DNA from 2 places in the Ureibacillus thermosphaericus genome. Region 2 is predicted to be linked to the other one. Evidence: a T-box and tRNA genes for the amino acid it is inferred to sense, from the RefSeq annotation. Region 2 holds a T-box; the other holds one or more tRNA genes.
The links. A T-box is a leader RNA that pairs with one kind of tRNA and senses whether it is charged. The one in region 2 lies ahead of ileS (isoleucine--tRNA ligase), so its partner is inferred to be a tRNA-Ile.

Region 1: it has a tRNA-Ile gene. The T-box ahead of ileS (isoleucine--tRNA ligase) is inferred to sense a tRNA for this amino acid. The anticodon was not compared.

Annotation. Positions count from the first base shown of each region.
Region 1 covers NZ_AP018335.1:2,850,694-2,859,161, forward strand. Annotated here, with positions in the region: gene UtA1_RS13665 (isochorismate synthase) at 1-973, opposite strand, end outside; gene UtA1_RS13670 (dipeptidase) at 1,217-2,158, opposite strand; partial or broken gene UtA1_RS13675 (IS4 family transposase) at 2,346-3,470, opposite strand; gene UtA1_RS13680 (ISL3 family transposase) at 3,888-5,162, shown strand; tRNA gene UtA1_RS13685 (tRNA-Glu) at 5,264-5,335, opposite strand; tRNA gene UtA1_RS13690 (tRNA-Ser) at 5,347-5,439, opposite strand; tRNA gene UtA1_RS13695 (tRNA-Asn) at 5,443-5,517, opposite strand; tRNA gene UtA1_RS13700 (tRNA-Ile) at 5,523-5,599, opposite strand; tRNA gene UtA1_RS13705 (tRNA-Gly) at 5,602-5,675, opposite strand; tRNA gene UtA1_RS13710 (tRNA-Phe) at 5,682-5,754, opposite strand; tRNA gene UtA1_RS13715 (tRNA-Asp) at 5,762-5,837, opposite strand; tRNA gene UtA1_RS13720 (tRNA-Met) at 5,842-5,918, opposite strand; tRNA gene UtA1_RS13725 (tRNA-Ser) at 5,939-6,031, opposite strand; tRNA gene UtA1_RS13730 (tRNA-Ile) at 6,061-6,137, opposite strand; tRNA gene UtA1_RS13735 (tRNA-Met) at 6,144-6,217, opposite strand; tRNA gene UtA1_RS13740 (tRNA-Ala) at 6,242-6,317, opposite strand; tRNA gene UtA1_RS13745 (tRNA-Pro) at 6,329-6,405, opposite strand; tRNA gene UtA1_RS13750 (tRNA-Arg) at 6,418-6,494, opposite strand; tRNA gene UtA1_RS13755 (tRNA-Leu) at 6,511-6,599, opposite strand; tRNA gene UtA1_RS13760 (tRNA-Gly) at 6,605-6,679, opposite strand; tRNA gene UtA1_RS13765 (tRNA-Leu) at 6,692-6,776, opposite strand; tRNA gene UtA1_RS13770 (tRNA-Lys) at 6,790-6,861, opposite strand; tRNA gene UtA1_RS13775 (tRNA-Thr) at 6,866-6,941, opposite strand; tRNA gene UtA1_RS13780 (tRNA-Val) at 6,950-7,025, opposite strand; rRNA gene rrf (5S ribosomal RNA) at 7,033-7,148, opposite strand; tRNA gene UtA1_RS13790 (tRNA-Glu) at 7,226-7,297, opposite strand; tRNA gene UtA1_RS13795 (tRNA-Ser) at 7,309-7,401, opposite strand; tRNA gene UtA1_RS13800 (tRNA-Asn) at 7,405-7,479, opposite strand; tRNA gene UtA1_RS13805 (tRNA-Ile) at 7,485-7,561, opposite strand; tRNA gene UtA1_RS13810 (tRNA-Gly) at 7,564-7,637, opposite strand; tRNA gene UtA1_RS13815 (tRNA-Phe) at 7,644-7,716, opposite strand; tRNA gene UtA1_RS13820 (tRNA-Asp) at 7,724-7,799, opposite strand; tRNA gene UtA1_RS13825 (tRNA-Met) at 7,804-7,880, opposite strand; tRNA gene UtA1_RS13830 (tRNA-Ser) at 7,901-7,993, opposite strand; tRNA gene UtA1_RS13835 (tRNA-Ile) at 8,023-8,099, opposite strand; tRNA gene UtA1_RS13840 (tRNA-Met) at 8,106-8,179, opposite strand; tRNA gene UtA1_RS13845 (tRNA-Ala) at 8,204-8,279, opposite strand; tRNA gene UtA1_RS13850 (tRNA-Pro) at 8,291-8,367, opposite strand; tRNA gene UtA1_RS13855 (tRNA-Arg) at 8,380-8,456, opposite strand.
Region 2 covers NZ_AP018335.1:1,615,614-1,624,081, reverse strand. Annotated here, with positions in the region: gene ileS (isoleucine--tRNA ligase) at 1-2,549, opposite strand, end outside; T-box leader at 2,650-2,880, opposite strand; gene UtA1_RS07775 (DivIVA domain-containing protein) at 2,952-3,506, opposite strand; gene UtA1_RS07770 (YlmH family RNA-binding protein) at 3,593-4,378, opposite strand; gene UtA1_RS07765 (YggT family protein) at 4,463-4,726, opposite strand; gene UtA1_RS07760 (cell division protein SepF) at 4,750-5,208, opposite strand; gene UtA1_RS07755 (YggS family pyridoxal phosphate-dependent enzyme) at 5,221-5,892, opposite strand; gene UtA1_RS07750 (hypothetical protein) at 5,968-6,204, opposite strand; gene sigG (RNA polymerase sporulation sigma factor SigG) at 6,417-7,196, opposite strand; gene sigE (RNA polymerase sporulation sigma factor SigE) at 7,302-7,976, opposite strand; gene UtA1_RS07735 (sigma-E processing peptidase SpoIIGA) at 8,030-8,468, opposite strand, start outside.

The DNA of each region.
Region 1 (8,468 bases), 1.2 Mb from region 2:
ACTCTTCACAATGTTTGCTAAAAATATTTTCAATCATATCGACAACATATTGATGTTCTTTTAAGTTTTTGGAATCACTTAATAGTTGTTCCCCTAGTAATTTATCTTCTTCTGCTGTCTTTCCCCGTTTGATAGAACCAGCAACACAAGCAGAATAAGCATACTGATTTTTCACCTTTACTAAACGCTCAGGGGTAGCACCAAAAAATAGTAAGTTTTTCCGCTCAAGACCAAATAAATAACTTTCCGGCTGTTCATTCATTATTTGATAAATGATTTGAGGCGAAGATAACGCATCTTTAAAATCCAATTCTAAAGAACGGGCGATTACTACTTTATCTGCTTCGTTTTTTTGAATTAAATGGGTAACATTTTCAACTGCATGGAAATAGTAATCTTTATTTCGCTCATGAATCGAGTGAATTTTCGGCTTTTCATATGTTTTCAATTCTTTCACTTGAGCTGCATGAATTAATCGGTCCCGTTCTTCCCTTAATTTTTCAAAATGTATCGAAGAATCTTGTTGTTCTGTAATCAAATGAATGCTGACATAAGTTTTCTCATGTTGTTTTATTAATTGAAAAGTAGCTACAGTAAAATAACTTTGAGGAAAATCATTCCACTCACCATTTTCTTTATTTTCCGGATCAAAGGTAAAACCTCCGAATAAAATAGGTTGAGGTTCCTGCTCTTCCATTACAATATTTTTCGTTAATTCTTTCCATTGATGCTCAATATCATAAAAACGTTGACCATTTTTATTATTTTCCAATACGATTGCTTGTCCAAGTCCAACAATCGTTAATGTTTTTTCACGATTTTGCCAAAAAAACCTTTCCCCTCTATATTGCTGTTCTCCTGCTGCATAAAAAGCTAAAGGGGACAATTGATTCACTTCAATCGTTTCAATATAAAAGGACAATTTATTTGATGCCACTTCAACTTCAGTGGTTTTAGACCACTTTTGATGCATGAAAAAAACCTCCGTAAAAAAGCAATGTAATTTGCCATAAAAATAGCAGAATCTTATTTCTGCTTTCCTAAAATAATTATTCTGATTGCCTTTCCGAACAATGCAATATCTATTTTATCATATCATTTTTTTAGGTTTAATAATAATACTTTCAACTATTCTTTCTGTGAAATTATTTATAAAGTTTTTATCCTAAAATCTCCAATTTTAGGAGTATATAGTTTTTATTTCCCTATCTCTATATTAAGTCGTTGCATTTAATTTTCTTATATAATTCATAAATCCCTCTTCTGAAAATAATTTCACCTCATCATCTGTAAACTCTTGACGCAACCTTTCAATGATATTTGGAAATTCAGAAGCATTTGATAAATTGCTTACTGACAATGGGTCCATCCCATCAAAATCAGAACCAAAACCGATATGTTCCACTCCTACTAAATTAGCTAAATATTTTATGTGCTCAACCAATTTTTCGATTGTCGTCGTTTTCTTCTCCTTTTCTATAAATGGGGGATAAAAAACAACATGGATACGTCCACCTTTTTCTACAAGCATTTTCACTTGTTCATCCGTTAAATTTCTTGGATGATCACAGAGAGTGCGTGAATTACAATGGCTAGCAATCACTTTTTTTGCAAGCGGTAATAATTCATAAAATCCTCTTTCATTTAAATGCGCAACATCTATGATAATATCTCGTTCATTTAACAATTCAATTACCTTTTTTCCAAAAGGTTTTATACCCTTTGTAGAATCTTCTGACGTGCCATAGCCAACTTTATTTTCATAATTCCAAGTTAATCCGACTATCTTAACGCCTGCATCCAAAATGATCTTTAATTTTTCAAGATCATCATCTATGGCATCACAGCCTTCCAAACTTAATACGGCTCCTATTTGCCCTTCTTCGAGCTCATCAATTTGCTTCCAATCTTTAATATGAACCATTTCCGGCTCTTTCAATACATATTTATGGAAGGCTTCAATCTGACGTAATGCTTCTTGAAATTTCTGCTCTCTAGGAATATCTGGATGGATAAATATTGCAAATACTTGAATTTTTACATTCCCTGCCTTTAATCTTTCAAAGTTAGAATTTATTCTAGAATCATTGCGAAAATTGGCATCTTCAAATCGTGCTAATTTTTCTAATACATCGCAATGTAGGTCCACTACTTTCATCTATTCTCCACTCCCCATACTCTTTTGTTTTTATAGTATTTATCACTAGTGTCGCATAAATAAGTTTTGAAATTTCAGATTTTATTTTTCTGGAAAATTAGCGAAAAACGAAACACCTAAATAAAGGTAGTAAACATCCATTTTTTACCTATAGCTTAAGACGAGTGCAACAACGACAAATCAACCTTTAAGGAACGCTCTTCCTTTCGATTTTCCGTAACCAAATGTGTGCAGATTTCCATAAAGCTGCTTTCAAATATCGACTTATTTGTAACGTACTTCGGTCACTATTCGTGTTCAACTGAGCTAACACATTTAAACAGTATACAATCATCGCTACGTATACTTGGTTGTGTACGGCTTGTTCACTGTGGCCGTAAAACTTCTTGCTATTCAAGTGTTGTTTCATCCATTTGAAAAAGAGTTCAATAGCCCAACGTGACTTATAGATTTCGGCGATTTCATCTGCATCCATATCAAAACGATTCGTCCGTAAATGAAGTTTATTTCCTTTTGTATCCAACAATTTGATGAGACGGAACGCGTTTTCAGAACGTTTTTGCGTGTTTCCAATCACCACCATTTCATCGGAGAATACAGGCGAATCTTCAGGTAACGAAAATCGTTCTAACACACGGACGACAGCGTTTTTTCGTAAACGTGAAACAAAGAAATACCCATCATCCGTCATACGGTCAAATCGCTCATAATCTAAGTATCCCCGATCGAACACGTAGAGGCATTCTTGATCATCAATGAATACCTCTAATTGACCACGATCATGTTCGATTGCGTTTGTCAGTACGGCCTTGTCGGGATAAGAAAGTCCTTTTTCCATGAATACAAGACGCAAGTGAAGCTTCACGCCCGATTTTGTTTTTCGGAACTCTGCCCATTTGTGGTTCGTCAAATTCAGTGGCAACGTACTCGAATCAATGATTTTTAGTGGCGTTGTCAGCTTTCTTCGCTTTTGAAAATGTGTTTTCTCATGAATTTGAGCCACTAAATCAAGAAAAATCGATTGAAAGAAAACCGTTGGAATGGCGTTGATTCGTCTTCCTAATTGGGAAAAGCTAATCGATGGAAGACCTGTTGCACGTTGTAATTCTTCAGAAAAAACAGCGTCACTTAAAGCTCGCAAACTCTCGGTTTCATGTAATTGAGCGTACAACAGTCATTTCAGAAATGAAGCCATATAAAGCTTCTTTGTATAGTAATCCAATTGATAGGCTTTCACCATATCGTCAAATAAGTTGAAATGAATTGGTGAAAACCATTGTTCAAATGATGTTTTTCGTGTAAACTTATCCATGCTTTTGTCCTTTGTATTGGATTTGGATAGGTTTACTACCACCAAACCATTATAAAGGATTTTTTTTTAGAAAAATATAGTTACAGAAAATTCAGATTTATTATATCTATTGGTATTTTTTATGCGACACTAGTGAGTATTTATGGCTCTATAATATTTGTGTTGGTGGATACAACCAGCACCATTTTTTTACACAAAAAATGATAAGCCCGAAATATGTGAGATAAATAAAAAAATGCGCACCCTTCTGGTACACACGACGAATAGCCCTTCAATCCCAAGTTTTTTCGGCTCTATAATATTTGTTGTTGGTGAGTAAAAACCAGCACCAATTTTTTTGAACAAAAAAATGAGACAGTGACAAAACTCTGGTAAAATGTAATCGCCAAAACACATTTTCCAAAGGAGTTGTGTCACATGTCTCACCATCATTCTATACGAAACCTACTCAATATAAAAGACAAAAATATCACATTTGATGAAAATTTTTGTTCTACCGAAACGATCAAAAAAGTAAAAGCGAAAGTCTTTCATGGGACGTTAACGTATCAACCAAAAGCTTGTTATGCTTGTGGACATGTCTTTGATGATCAAATCATTAAACACGGTTTTAAAACGTCTCTCATTAAAATGCCTAGCATTTCAGGTTTTCATACCTACTTAAAATTGCGTAAACAGCGTTATTTCTGTAAACATTGTCATTCCACGTTTACTTTAAAAACGAGCGTCGTGGCTAAAAACTGTTGTATTTCCAACAATACCAAAGTATCAATTGCTTTAAACGCCAAAGATAAAATATCCGAAAAAGATATTGCAATGAAACATAATGTTTCTCATGCCACTGTCAGTAGAGTCATTGACAGCTTTTATAGCTACTATCAGCCGAATTATCACTATCTTCCAAAGCATTTGTGTTTTGACGAGTTTAAATCAGTGAAATCCGCAGCTGGAGCGATGTCCTTTATTTTCTGCGACTCTGAAACGGGGGAGATTGTGGATATCGTGGAGGACCGGAGATTACATGTCCTTAAAGAGTATTTCTTACGGTATTCCAAGAAGGCGAGAGATGCGGTAAAAACGATTGTCATCGATATGTACAGCCCTTATATTTCCTTAATCCAAGAAGTTTTCCCTAAAGCGGAAATCGTACTCGACAAATTCCATATCCTCCAACTATTTAGCAGAGCTTTAAACAAAACGCGCATCAACGTCATGAATCGGGATAAAAAGAATTACAATAAATTGAAAAAATACTGGAAGCTCCTTCTGAAAGATCAAACAAAACTCGATTATAAAAACTACAAATATCATCACTGCTTTAAAAAGCTCATGTGTGAGGTGGATATTCTACACTACATCATTAATCTGGATTCTGAATTAAAGGCGTCCTATGAGTTATACCAATACGTTCGACATTGCATCAAAACCAAAGACTTTGAGCTCTTGAAGAAAACCTTGGCGAATAAACGGAACAGCGTTTCCAGCTATATGAAAACCGCCATCAAGACAATCAACAAATACATAAATTACGTGGAGAATACGCTAAAGTACGATTATAATAACGGCATTTTAGAGGGGATTAATAACAAAATCAAAGTGATTAAACGCATTTCTTTCGGTTATCGATCCTTCTATCACTTTAGAAACCGAATATTCATTACCCAAAACTTAGCGAAAATAAAAACAGCTTAGGGGAACCTCGAATTTCCCCTAAGCCATCCGATTACATATTACCAAATAATGTCACTAAAATTTATTCACCAACACCATTTGACAAAAAGCCGGTTTTTTTATGACCCCTACGGGATTCGAACCCGTGTTACCGCCGTGAAAGGGCGGTGTCTTAACCACTTGACCAAGGGGCCACAGCTATGTATGGCGGAGAAGGAGGGATTTGAACCCTCGCGCCGGGTTACCCCGACCTACACCCTTAGCAGGGGCGCCTCTTCAGCCTCTTGAGTACTTCTCCTTATGGCTCCGAAGGTAGGATTCGAACCTACGACCAATCGGTTAACAGCCGATTGCTCTACCACTGAGCTACTTCGGAATATATGGTGGGCCTAAATGGACTTGAACCATCGACCTCACGCTTATCAGGCGTGCGCTCTAACCAGCTGAGCTATAGGCCCATTGGAGCGGGTGATGGGAATCGAACCCACGACATCAGCTTGGAAGGCTGAGGTTTTACCATTAAACTACACCCGCATCAAGTGGGTCGGGACGGAATCGAACCGCCGACACTTTGATCTTCAGTCAAATGCTCTACCAACTGAGCTACCGACCCGTATTTATGGCGGTCCCGACGGGACTCGAACCCGCGATCTCCTGCGTGACAGGCAGGCATGTTAACCGCTACACCACGGGACCACTTTGGTTGCGGGGGCAGGATTTGAACCTGCGACCTCCGGGTTATGAGCCCGACGAGCTACCAGACTGCTCTACCCCGCGATAATAATTATTTTATATTATGGTGGAGGAAGAGGGATTCGAACCCCCGCGCGGTTTGACCCGCCTGTCGGTTTTCAAGACCGATCCCTTCAGCCAGACTTGGGTATTCCTCCATTTGTTTCTTATCTATCTTTTCAACCTTTGGTGGACCTTGCAGGACTCGAACCTGCGACCGGACGGTTATGAGCCGTCTGCTCTAACCAACTGAGCTAAAGGTCCTTAAGATGGCGGTGGAGGGGATCGAACCCCCGACCTCACGGGTATGAACCGTACGCTCTAGCCAGCTGAGCTACACCGCCGTCAATTGTTATTCATTTATAATTTGGTGGAGCATAGCGGGATCGAACCGCTGACCTCCTGCGTGCAAGGCAGGCGCTCTCCCAGCTGAGCTAATGCCCCGTAGTTCCTGCTGGTCGGGAAGACAGGATTCGAACCTGCGACCCCTTGGTCCCAAACCAAGTGCTCTACCAAGCTGAGCTACTTCCCGGTTCACTTTTTTTGGCGCGCCAGGCAGGAGTCGAACCCACAACCTTCTGATCCGTAGTCAGACGCTCTATCCAATTGAGCTACTGGCGCTAACTTCTATTTTACATGGTGCCGAGGACCGGAGTCGAACCGGTACGGTAGTCACCTACCGCAGGATTTTAAGTCCTGTGCGTCTGCCAATTCCGCCACCCCGGCATTATTGGAGCGGAAGACGGGGTTCGAACCCGCGACCCCCACCTTGGCAAGGTGGTGTTCTACCACTGAACTACTTCCGCAATTTTTCTAAATGGTGCGGGTGAAGGGAGTCGAACCCCCACGCCGTAAGGCGCTAGATCCTAAGTCTAGTGCGTCTGCCAATTCCGCCACACCCGCAAATGTTTATTGATGAGCCATGAAGGACTCGAACCTTCGACCCTCTGATTAAAAGTCAGATGCTCTACCACTGAGCTAATGGCTCATGATGGTGCCGGCGAAAGGAATCGAACCCTCAACCTACTGATTACAAGTCAGTTGCTCTGCCAATTGAGCTACGCCGGCATATATCATGGTGGAGGATGACGGGATCGAACCGCCGACCCCCTGCTTGTAAGGCAGGTGCTCTCCCAGCTGAGCTAATCCTCCATATCAAGCCTAGCAACGTCCTACTCTCACAAGGGGAAGCCCCTTACTACCATCGGCGCTAAAGAGCTTAACTTCCGTGTTCGGTATGGGAACGGGTGTATCCTCTTTGCCATCGTCACTAGACTTATTAAGGACAAGAATTATTTTATCATATTCAATCTCTTTTTCAAGAGATTTTTTTATTTTTTTTATTATTTTTATGACCCCTACGGGATTCGAACCCGTGTTACCGCCGTGAAAGGGCGGTGTCTTAACCACTTGACCAAGGGGCCACGGCTATGTATGGCGGAGAAGGAGGGATTTGAACCCTCGCGCCGGGTTACCCCGACCTACACCCTTAGCAGGGGCGCCTCTTCAGCCTCTTGAGTACTTCTCCTTATGGCTCCGAAGGTAGGATTCGAACCTACGACCAATCGGTTAACAGCCGATTGCTCTACCACTGAGCTACTTCGGAATATATGGTGGGCCTAAATGGACTTGAACCATCGACCTCACGCTTATCAGGCGTGCGCTCTAACCAGCTGAGCTATAGGCCCATTGGAGCGGGTGATGGGAATCGAACCCACGACATCAGCTTGGAAGGCTGAGGTTTTACCATTAAACTACACCCGCATCAAGTGGGTCGGGACGGAATCGAACCGCCGACACTTTGATCTTCAGTCAAATGCTCTACCAACTGAGCTACCGACCCGTATTTATGGCGGTCCCGACGGGACTCGAACCCGCGATCTCCTGCGTGACAGGCAGGCATGTTAACCGCTACACCACGGGACCACTTTGGTTGCGGGGGCAGGATTTGAACCTGCGACCTCCGGGTTATGAGCCCGACGAGCTACCAGAATGCTCTACCCCGCGATAATAATTATTTTATGTTATGGTGGAGGAAGAGGGATTCGAACCCCCGCGCGGTTTGACCCGCCTGTCGGTTTTCAAGACCGATCCCTTCAGCCAGACTTGGGTATTCCTCCATTTGTTTCTTATCTATCTTTTCAACCTTTGGTGGACCTTGCAGGACTCGAACCTGCGACCGGACGGTTATGAGCCGTCTGCTCTAACCAACTGAGCTAAAGGTCCTTAAGATGGCGGTGGAGGGGATCGAACCCCCGACCTCACGGGTATGAACCGTACGCTCTAGCCAGCTGAGCTACACCGCCGTCAATTGTTATTCATTTATAATTTGGTGGAGCATAGCGGGATCGAACCGCTGACCTCCTGCGTGCAAGGCAGGCGCTCTCCCAGCTGAGCTAATGCCCCGTAGTTCCTGCTGGTCGGGAAGACAGGATTCGAACCTGCGACCCCTTGGTCCCAAACCAAGTGCTCTACCAAGCTGAGCTACTTCCCGGTTCACTTTTTTTGGCGCGCCAGGCAGGAGTCGAACCCACAACCTTCTGATCCGTAGTCAGACGCTCTATCCAATTGAGCTACTGGCGCTAACTTCTATTT
Region 2 (8,468 bases):
TGTTTAAAGTCAACATGTTCATCATTTAATAATGCTAATACTTCTTCATCATCTGCATAAACAGCCACTTTTGCATCTAATGGTTTACCAATGATTTTCGCGTTTCGTGCCTCTTCTAAAGCTTTTAATACTTCGTCACGAATCTCCATCACTTGATTCCATTTTTCACGAAGTTCTTTGAAGTTGCTGCGTTCATCAACTTCTGGGAAGTCTGTTAATTGAACAGAAGCTTCTTCTTCATTTAAATATGACCATAATTCATCCGTCGTATGTGGGATGATTGGTGTTAGAACCTTTAATAATGTATGCAAGCAATCATACATCACTGATTGCATCGCACGGCGAGCTGGATTGTTTGGCGCCTCAATATATACTACGTCTTTCGCAACATCTAAATAGAATGCTGACAATTCAACAGACACAAAGTTGTTGATGGAATGATAAACTGCTGAGAAATCATATCTGTCATATGCAGCACGCACTTGTTTTAATACATCCTGCAAGCGCATGTACATATATTGATCCACTTCACGCAATTCTTCATATGGAACTCGGTCCGTTTTTGGATTGAAATCATATAGATTCCCGTGTAAATAACGAAGCGTATTTCGGATTTTACGATACACTTCAGAAATTTGTTTTAACATGTCCATCGAAATACGAACATCACCTGTATAATCTACAGAAGCAACCCATAGACGAAGAATATCCGCACCATATTGTTTCATCACTTGTTCAGGAGCGATGACGTTTCCAAGGGATTTACTCATTTTGCGTCCTTCACCATCTAAAACGAACCCATGAGATAAAAGCCCTTTATATGGAGCATGTCCATTAATTGCAACAGATGTAATTAACGATGAGTTAAACCATCCACGATATTGGTCAGAACCTTCTAAATAAAGGTCAGCAGGATATTTCATACCTCGTTCAACAAGCACACCTTGGTGAGTGGAACCAGAATCGAACCACACGTCCATAATATCTTTTTCTTTCGTAAATTTTCCGTTTGGACTGCCTGGATGAGTAAAACCTTCAGGTAATAAATCTTTTGCTTCTTTTTCAAACCAAATATTTGAACCGTGTTCACGGAACAATTTTGCTACGTGAGCAATTGTTTCTGGTGTAATAATTTCTTCTCCATTTTCAGCGTAAAATACCGGAATTGGCACACCCCAAGCGCGTTGACGGGAAATACACCAGTCACCACGATCGCGAATCATGTTGTAAAGGCGAATTTTACCCCAGCTTGGTGTAAATGTTGTATTTTCAATAGCTTCCAACAATTGATCGCGGAACGGTTCGATGGAACAGAACCATTGCGGCGTTGCACGGAAAATAACCGGTTTTTTTGTACGCCAGTCATGTGGATAGGAGTGCGTAAAGAAATTTAATTTTAATAAAGCTCCGACCTCTTTTAATTTTTCAGTCACCACTTTATTGGCATCATCATAGAACATGCCTTCAAATCCAGGTGCTTCATTAGTATAGCAACCTCGGTCATCGATTGGGCTCAATACGTCCAAACCGTATTTTTTCCCTACGATATAGTCGTCTTCCCCGTGTCCAGGTGCAGTATGAACACATCCAGTACCTGCATCGAGTGTTACGTGTTCTCCAACCATTACTAAAGAATCGCGGTCATAGAATGGATGTTTCGCAACAATATATTCCAATTGTTGTCCTTTTACTTCTTGAACGATTTCAACTTGTTCCCATCCAATTTCTTTTGAAACGTTTTCAATCAATTCTTTTGCAACGATATATAAGTTGCCATCCACTTTCACAACGGCATACGTAAATTCCGGGTTAACAGAAATACCTAAGTTAGCTGGAATCGTCCAAGGTGTAGTTGTCCAGATGATGAATTTTGCATCTTCAGGAACAACGCCTTTTGCGTCTTTAATTTCAAAGCTCACATAAATGGATGGTGATTTCACATCTTTATATTCAATTTCCGCTTCCGCCAATGCAGACTCGGAAGACGGAGACCAGTAAACAGGTTTTAACCCTTTGTAAATGTACCCTTTCTCCGCCATGCGGCCGAACACTTCAATTTGGCGGGCTTCGAATTCAGGTTTTAATGTAATGTATGGATTTTCCCAATCACCCCGTACGCCTAAACGCTTGAATTGGGCCTTTTGATTTTCAATTTGTTCGTAAGCATATTCTTCGCAAAGTTTGCGGAATTCGGCAATTGACATTTCTTTGCGATTAACACCTTTTTTCGTTAACGCATGTTCAATTGGAAGCCCGTGCGTATCCCAACCTGGAATATATGGAACATGGTAACCTGTCATAGAACGATGACGGTTAATCATATCTTTAAGGATTTTATTTAATGCATGTCCAATATGAATATCCCCGTTTGCATATGGAGGACCATCATGTAATACGAATTCTGGTCGGCCTTTCGTACGGTCATTTACCAGCTTATTAATATTCATTTGTTCCCATTTTTCTTGAATTTTTGGTTCGTTAACCGGAAGATTTCCACGCATTGGAAAATCAGTTTTAGGCATTAATAACGTATCTTTATACTCTACCATTCAACTTCCTCCTTTAATTATTTTGACCTATACGTATTTTTAAATTTGGATTTTGCAAAATAGAAATTCACTCTCAAAATAAAAAAAGTTTCTCTATCCCTATAGGGACGAGAAACGATTGCCCGTGGTACCACCCTTATTCACAACGTCAATAAAATAATTGACCGTTGCCTCATGACACTGTAACGTCGTGTAAAACGAAATCACTTACTTTCCTTTCAGTGATTTGGCTCAGGAGCGATTTTCTTTTTTGCTGCTTGTTCGAGCTTCCACCGTCCTCGAATCGCTAGTTGCCGCAAGCAAAAAATACTGTCTCCGTCAACACCTATTATCCCTGTTGATTAAATTCCTGTGTATCAGTATATGAAAATCATACCACCTAGTCAAGTATTAAGAAAATTATTACAATTTCCCTTGTTCTGATGTACTATTTTTAATAAATTCTTCTTCATCCTCTAACTTAAATTGTTCTTGTATCTCCGTTAATCCAATATCGTATTCCATTAAGTGATCCCAATCATCGGCATTCAACAAGTCCAACTGCGCTTCTACTAACATTTTGAAACGGTTTCGGAATACTTTTGATTGCTTTTTTAATGCATCAATTTCAATTGTTATTTTCCGTGCTTTTGCTAATGCTTCATTGACAATACGATCCGCATTTTTTTCCGCTTCTTTAATGATAAGTTTTGCCTCTTGTTGAGCATTTCTGCGTACTTCCTCTGCCGCTTCTTGCGCTACGACAATCGATTTTTGCAAAGTATCTTCCATTGTATTATAGTGCTCCATTTGAGCAGTCATTTGTTTTACCTTTTCTTCAAGCTCTTTTTTCTCTCGAATAATGAGCTCATAATCTTTAATAATTTGATCTAAAAATTCATTTACTTCGTCTTCTGCATAACCTCGAAAAGCCCTCGTAAATTCTTTATTATGTATATCAAGAGGTGATAGTGGCATGGTCTCGCACTCCTTTAGTCAAAATGTAAGCTTATAATTATTATAACGTTCGATGAAGTTCTTTACAGTAAATTTTTAAAACAATCTTACTTTCGCTCAAATAGTCCTATTGTTAATCGAATTTTGTCTTTTTTCGTTCGCCCTTCAATACGTGTAATTTTGAAACGCCCAAAGCCTCGACAAGAAATTGTATCCCCTTCTTGCAGCTCATAGGATGTTTCTTCACAAAGAGCAAAATTAACTTTTACTTTACCTCCACGAATTAAGTTTTGGGATTTTTGCCTTGAAATATTAAAACTATTTGATAATATCGCATCTAATCTCATTGAAGATACAGTAAGCACTTTCTCTATCCATTCATCTTGCGGAAGAATTAGCTCTTCCATGTTTTCTAATTCATCAATCCGCACATTTACCCTGCCGATTTTCGTCAAATTAGTTTTCACGTATAGTGCAATCTCTTTTGTACAGGCAAATTGAATAATTTCCTTATCAATACGGATGTCTCCAAAATGTTTGCGGTCAATTCCTAAGGAAAGCAAAGCTCCTAACACATCCGGATGCCTTAATTCAACAAATTTAGAAGGGAATGTTAATTTTAATATGATAATTTCAAAATCTTTTATAGTTGGTTCAAAATAGGATGGGGCAATGTACAACCTTTTCCTTTCCGCTTCTTGAAACGCCCCTTCACTATAAACGTTAATTTCATCATGAGTTCCAATAACGGATTGTACTATATGTTGTTCTCTCGGATCTAAGAACACGGTTAATTTCGGGGCATATCGATCTTCCACTTCTTTTTTCCATTCAATGACACGTTCGATAAATGGTTGTTCATCTTTTCGAAAATGTTGCAAAATATTCTGCATGTCGTCAACTCTCTCATGAATAATTCAGAAAATAAAGAACATTATATAAAAAGGATGTGACTCTTCTTTGAGCCGCACCCATCGTTAAAATAGAATATAACTTAATACTTTATAAACTCCACGCTCAATAAATGTGAGAACAATTAAGGCGATAATTGGTGAAAAATCAATCATTCCAATCGGTGGAATAAATTTTCGGAAAAACCCTAAATAAGGTTCACAAAACTTTTCTAATATCTGACCAAAAGCAGTACCTCTAGATGCTGGAACCCAAGACATTAAGATATAAATAATCAACATTAATGAATAAATTTGAAATCCTATCGATATGATTTGTATGATTGCCATAAATTCCTAATTACCTCTCTATTTTAGATATCGTCGTAATAATAATTGGAAATTTCACCTTGCACTTCAACATTTTCTGGAGTGCATAGAAAAATATTGTCACCAATTCGCTGAATATCCCCACCTAGAGCATATACGGTGCCGCTTAAAAAATCAATGATGCGCTTTCCAGCCTCATGGTCAATTCGTTGAAGATTGACGATGATGGCACGTTTATTTTTTAAATGCTCAGAGATATCTTGTGCTTCAGCATACACCCTTGGCTCTACTATAACGACTTTGGCGTTTTTCAATGAATTTGCAGATTGAATATTAATAACATTTAACGTTTTCTCTTCACCATGGCTATTGACAATTTTTTTCGTTTTCCTAGTTACAGTCTCTTGTGGTAATGAAACTGGTTCTTTTGCTGTTGGTTGAATTTCTTGCTCTTCTTCTTCATCTAAGTAAAAGAAATTTTTTAATTTGCTAATCATGCCCATCTTTTCAACCTCCTATCCTACAAGAGCTGTTCCGATTCTTATAAAAGTTGCACCTTCTTCAATAGCAATCTCATAGTCGTTGGACATCCCCATCGATAACTCTTGGCATGGTGCATACGGTAAATTCAGCTTCATAACCTCTTGTTGTAATTCTTTTAAATCACGAAAAACTTTTCGAATAATTTCTTCGTTCTCTGTATTTGGAGCCATTGTCATTAAACCGACTACTTGAATTTTGCTGAATTTTTCTAAAGATTGAATGAAAGGAATCACTTCTTCTTTGCTTAAGCCATGTTTTGATTCTTCACCTGAAACATTTGCTTGAACAAAACATTTTACTGGTTTTATTGCTCGCTTTTCAATTTCTTCCGCTAAGCTCATACGATCCAATGAATGTAAATAATCAATTTCGTTAATGACTTTTTTTACTTTTTTTGATTGTAGGGTGCCAATATAATGCCAAGCAGCTTGATCTTGAATCGATTCTTTTTTCGCAAGTAATCCTTCTGGACGATTTTCGCCAAGATGAATTAATCCTGCATTTAATACTTCTTTCGTGCGTTCAACAGATACTTGTTTTGTTACTGCAATAATTTGAATATGATCATGTTGTCGGCCTGCTCTATTTTTGGCTCCTTCTATTCTTTGTTGAATAATTTCTAAGTTTTCGCGAATACTTGCCATCATAATCCCATCTTTACAACTATAGTTTCTTTCATTTTAACAATCAAATCTCTATTTTTCAATGAATACCAATAATTAAGAAACCCCTTTTACTAAAATGACATCTTTGCCGATTACTAAAATATCGTTGATGAATACTTTGCGAACAGGTTCTTCACCTTGTAGAAAGGTTAAAAACTTTTTTGGTTCTGATACAAGAAAAGCTGTAATCATTCCGGTTTGTTCACAAACTTCTGCATCGATAATGTACCCGATAAATCTGCCACTGCCCGCCTCAATTATTTCCTTTTGTTGAACTACTGAAAATTTCAATTGAATCTCCTTTCAATAAATGATTACTTCAAGAAAATACAAAACTTCGTTCAGAAAACTTCAAAATACTTTGAATTTATTCTAGAGCAGCGATGAGAAGATAAAATTTAATCTATTTTACGACAAAAGCATACTCGATAGGACCTATACTACTCTTTATAAAAATAAAAACGCACTTGTGAAAAGTGCGTCGGATTTTACAGTGATGATCCTTATCCTAATTTATAGTCTTTTTGCATGGTTTCAATCGCATTCTTTTCAAGTCTAGAAATTTGAGCTTGTGATATTCCAAGGGATTTTGCTATTTCTGTTTGTGTTTCGCCATAGTAGAAGCGTTTTGCAAGAATTAATTGTTGACGTTCATCGAGCTTTTGAATACTTTCTTTTACACTAACATACGCAACCCATTGGTCTTCTGACACGGCTTCATCCCTTAATTGGTCCATGATATATACTGCATCTCCACCATCGGAATAAATCGGCTCTTGAAGAGATAGTGGATCTTGTATCGCATCTAAAGCATATAGCACATCTTCTTTTTTCATGTCAATCATTTCAGCTATTTGTTCAATTGTTGGCTCATATAAATTTTCAGATATGAACTTTTCTTTTGCCTGCATTGCTTTATAAGCTATATCTCTTAAAGATCTTGATACGCGAAGAGCATGATGATCTCTTAAGTGTCTTCGAATCTCACCAATAATCATTGGTACAGCATATGTTGAAAATCTTACATTATGCTTTAAATCGAAATGGTCGATGGCTTTTAATAATCCGATACATCCAACTTGGAACAGGTCATCTGCTTGTTCACCTCGATAAGAGAATCTGCCGACGATACTCAGTACCAGCCGTAGATTACAAATCACCAATTCATCTCTAACCCATGTTTCTCCGTTTTTCAAACGAACAAATAGCTCTCTCATTTCTTCATGTTTTAATACTGGCAAAGAAGCAGTATCAACACCACAAAGCTCAACTTTTGTACGCACCATCTTCTTTTCCTCCAGACTTTTTATCTCTTGGATTGTTTTTTAAGTTTGTCCGAAAAGGAAAAGAATATGCGTATTGTTACTAGTCCAATTTCAGCCAATTCTTTATGAGATTGGTTGGTTTAAGGATTCTCTTAACTCGGAAATAATTTTCTTTTCTAAGCGAGAAATATATGATTGAGAAATTCCTAAGTGATCCGCAACTTCTTTTTGCGTCATTTCCTTTTTACCGTTTAAACCGAATCTGCATTCCATAATGTATCTTTCTCTCTCGCTTAATCCGTTAATAGCTTCAAACATTGACGCACGTTCAATTTTCTTCTCAACATCATTCATAATAATTTCTTCATCTGTGCCTAAAATATCTGATAGTAGCAGTTCATTACCGTCTGGATCTGAGTTTAATGGTTCATCTAAAGAAACTTCACCCTTCATACGACTTGTCTTTCTTAAATGCATTAAAATTTCATTTTCAATGCAGCGAGAAGCGTATGTGGCAAGTTTAATATTCTTTTCTTTATTGTAAGTTTCAATCGCCTTTATTAATCCGATAGAGCCAATACTAATTAAATCTTCTATAGGTGTACCTGTGTTATCAAAACGCCTTGCAATATATACAACAAGACGTAGATTTCTTTCAATTAATGTATCACGAGCTTTCATATCACCATTCATAAAGGCTTCTATTACTGACATTTCTTCTTCTCTAGATAATGGTACCGGCAATGAATCATGACCTCCTATATAGTATGTTTTTTTAGTGCGAAACTTACTAAATATTCTCGTGATCAGTTCTTTCAGTTTTTTAAACAACCATTCTCCCCCTTTATGAATTAGTTCAACGCTAAAACGTGGAGTATCATTTGTGCATTCTGCGGAAAACGAGCATCGTGTCTAGTAAAAACAACATATTCATCCAATATTTCCTTCTTTACGTTTCCGTAAAGAATCAGACGGTCAAAACGAAATGCTAATGCGGTTGACGTTTCTTTTTGGACCGTTGACAATATCAAAATTCTGATTTTAGGGTACATAAAGCTAGGAAACATTGTTAGTTGATAAGGATTCTTGTCGTCCCACGTAAGCAAACCTTCTTTTAACTCTTTTGGCAATTTTTCTTCTACCGCTTGATACGATAAGAAATGAACCGGTTTTCCGCTAATCGGTTCCACACATTCATTTCCCGTATCAATGAATCCTTTCAACGAATATGTTTTTTGAAATAGCTCTAATTCACAATCAACGACAAAGGATTGTTGCAACCTTTCTTTT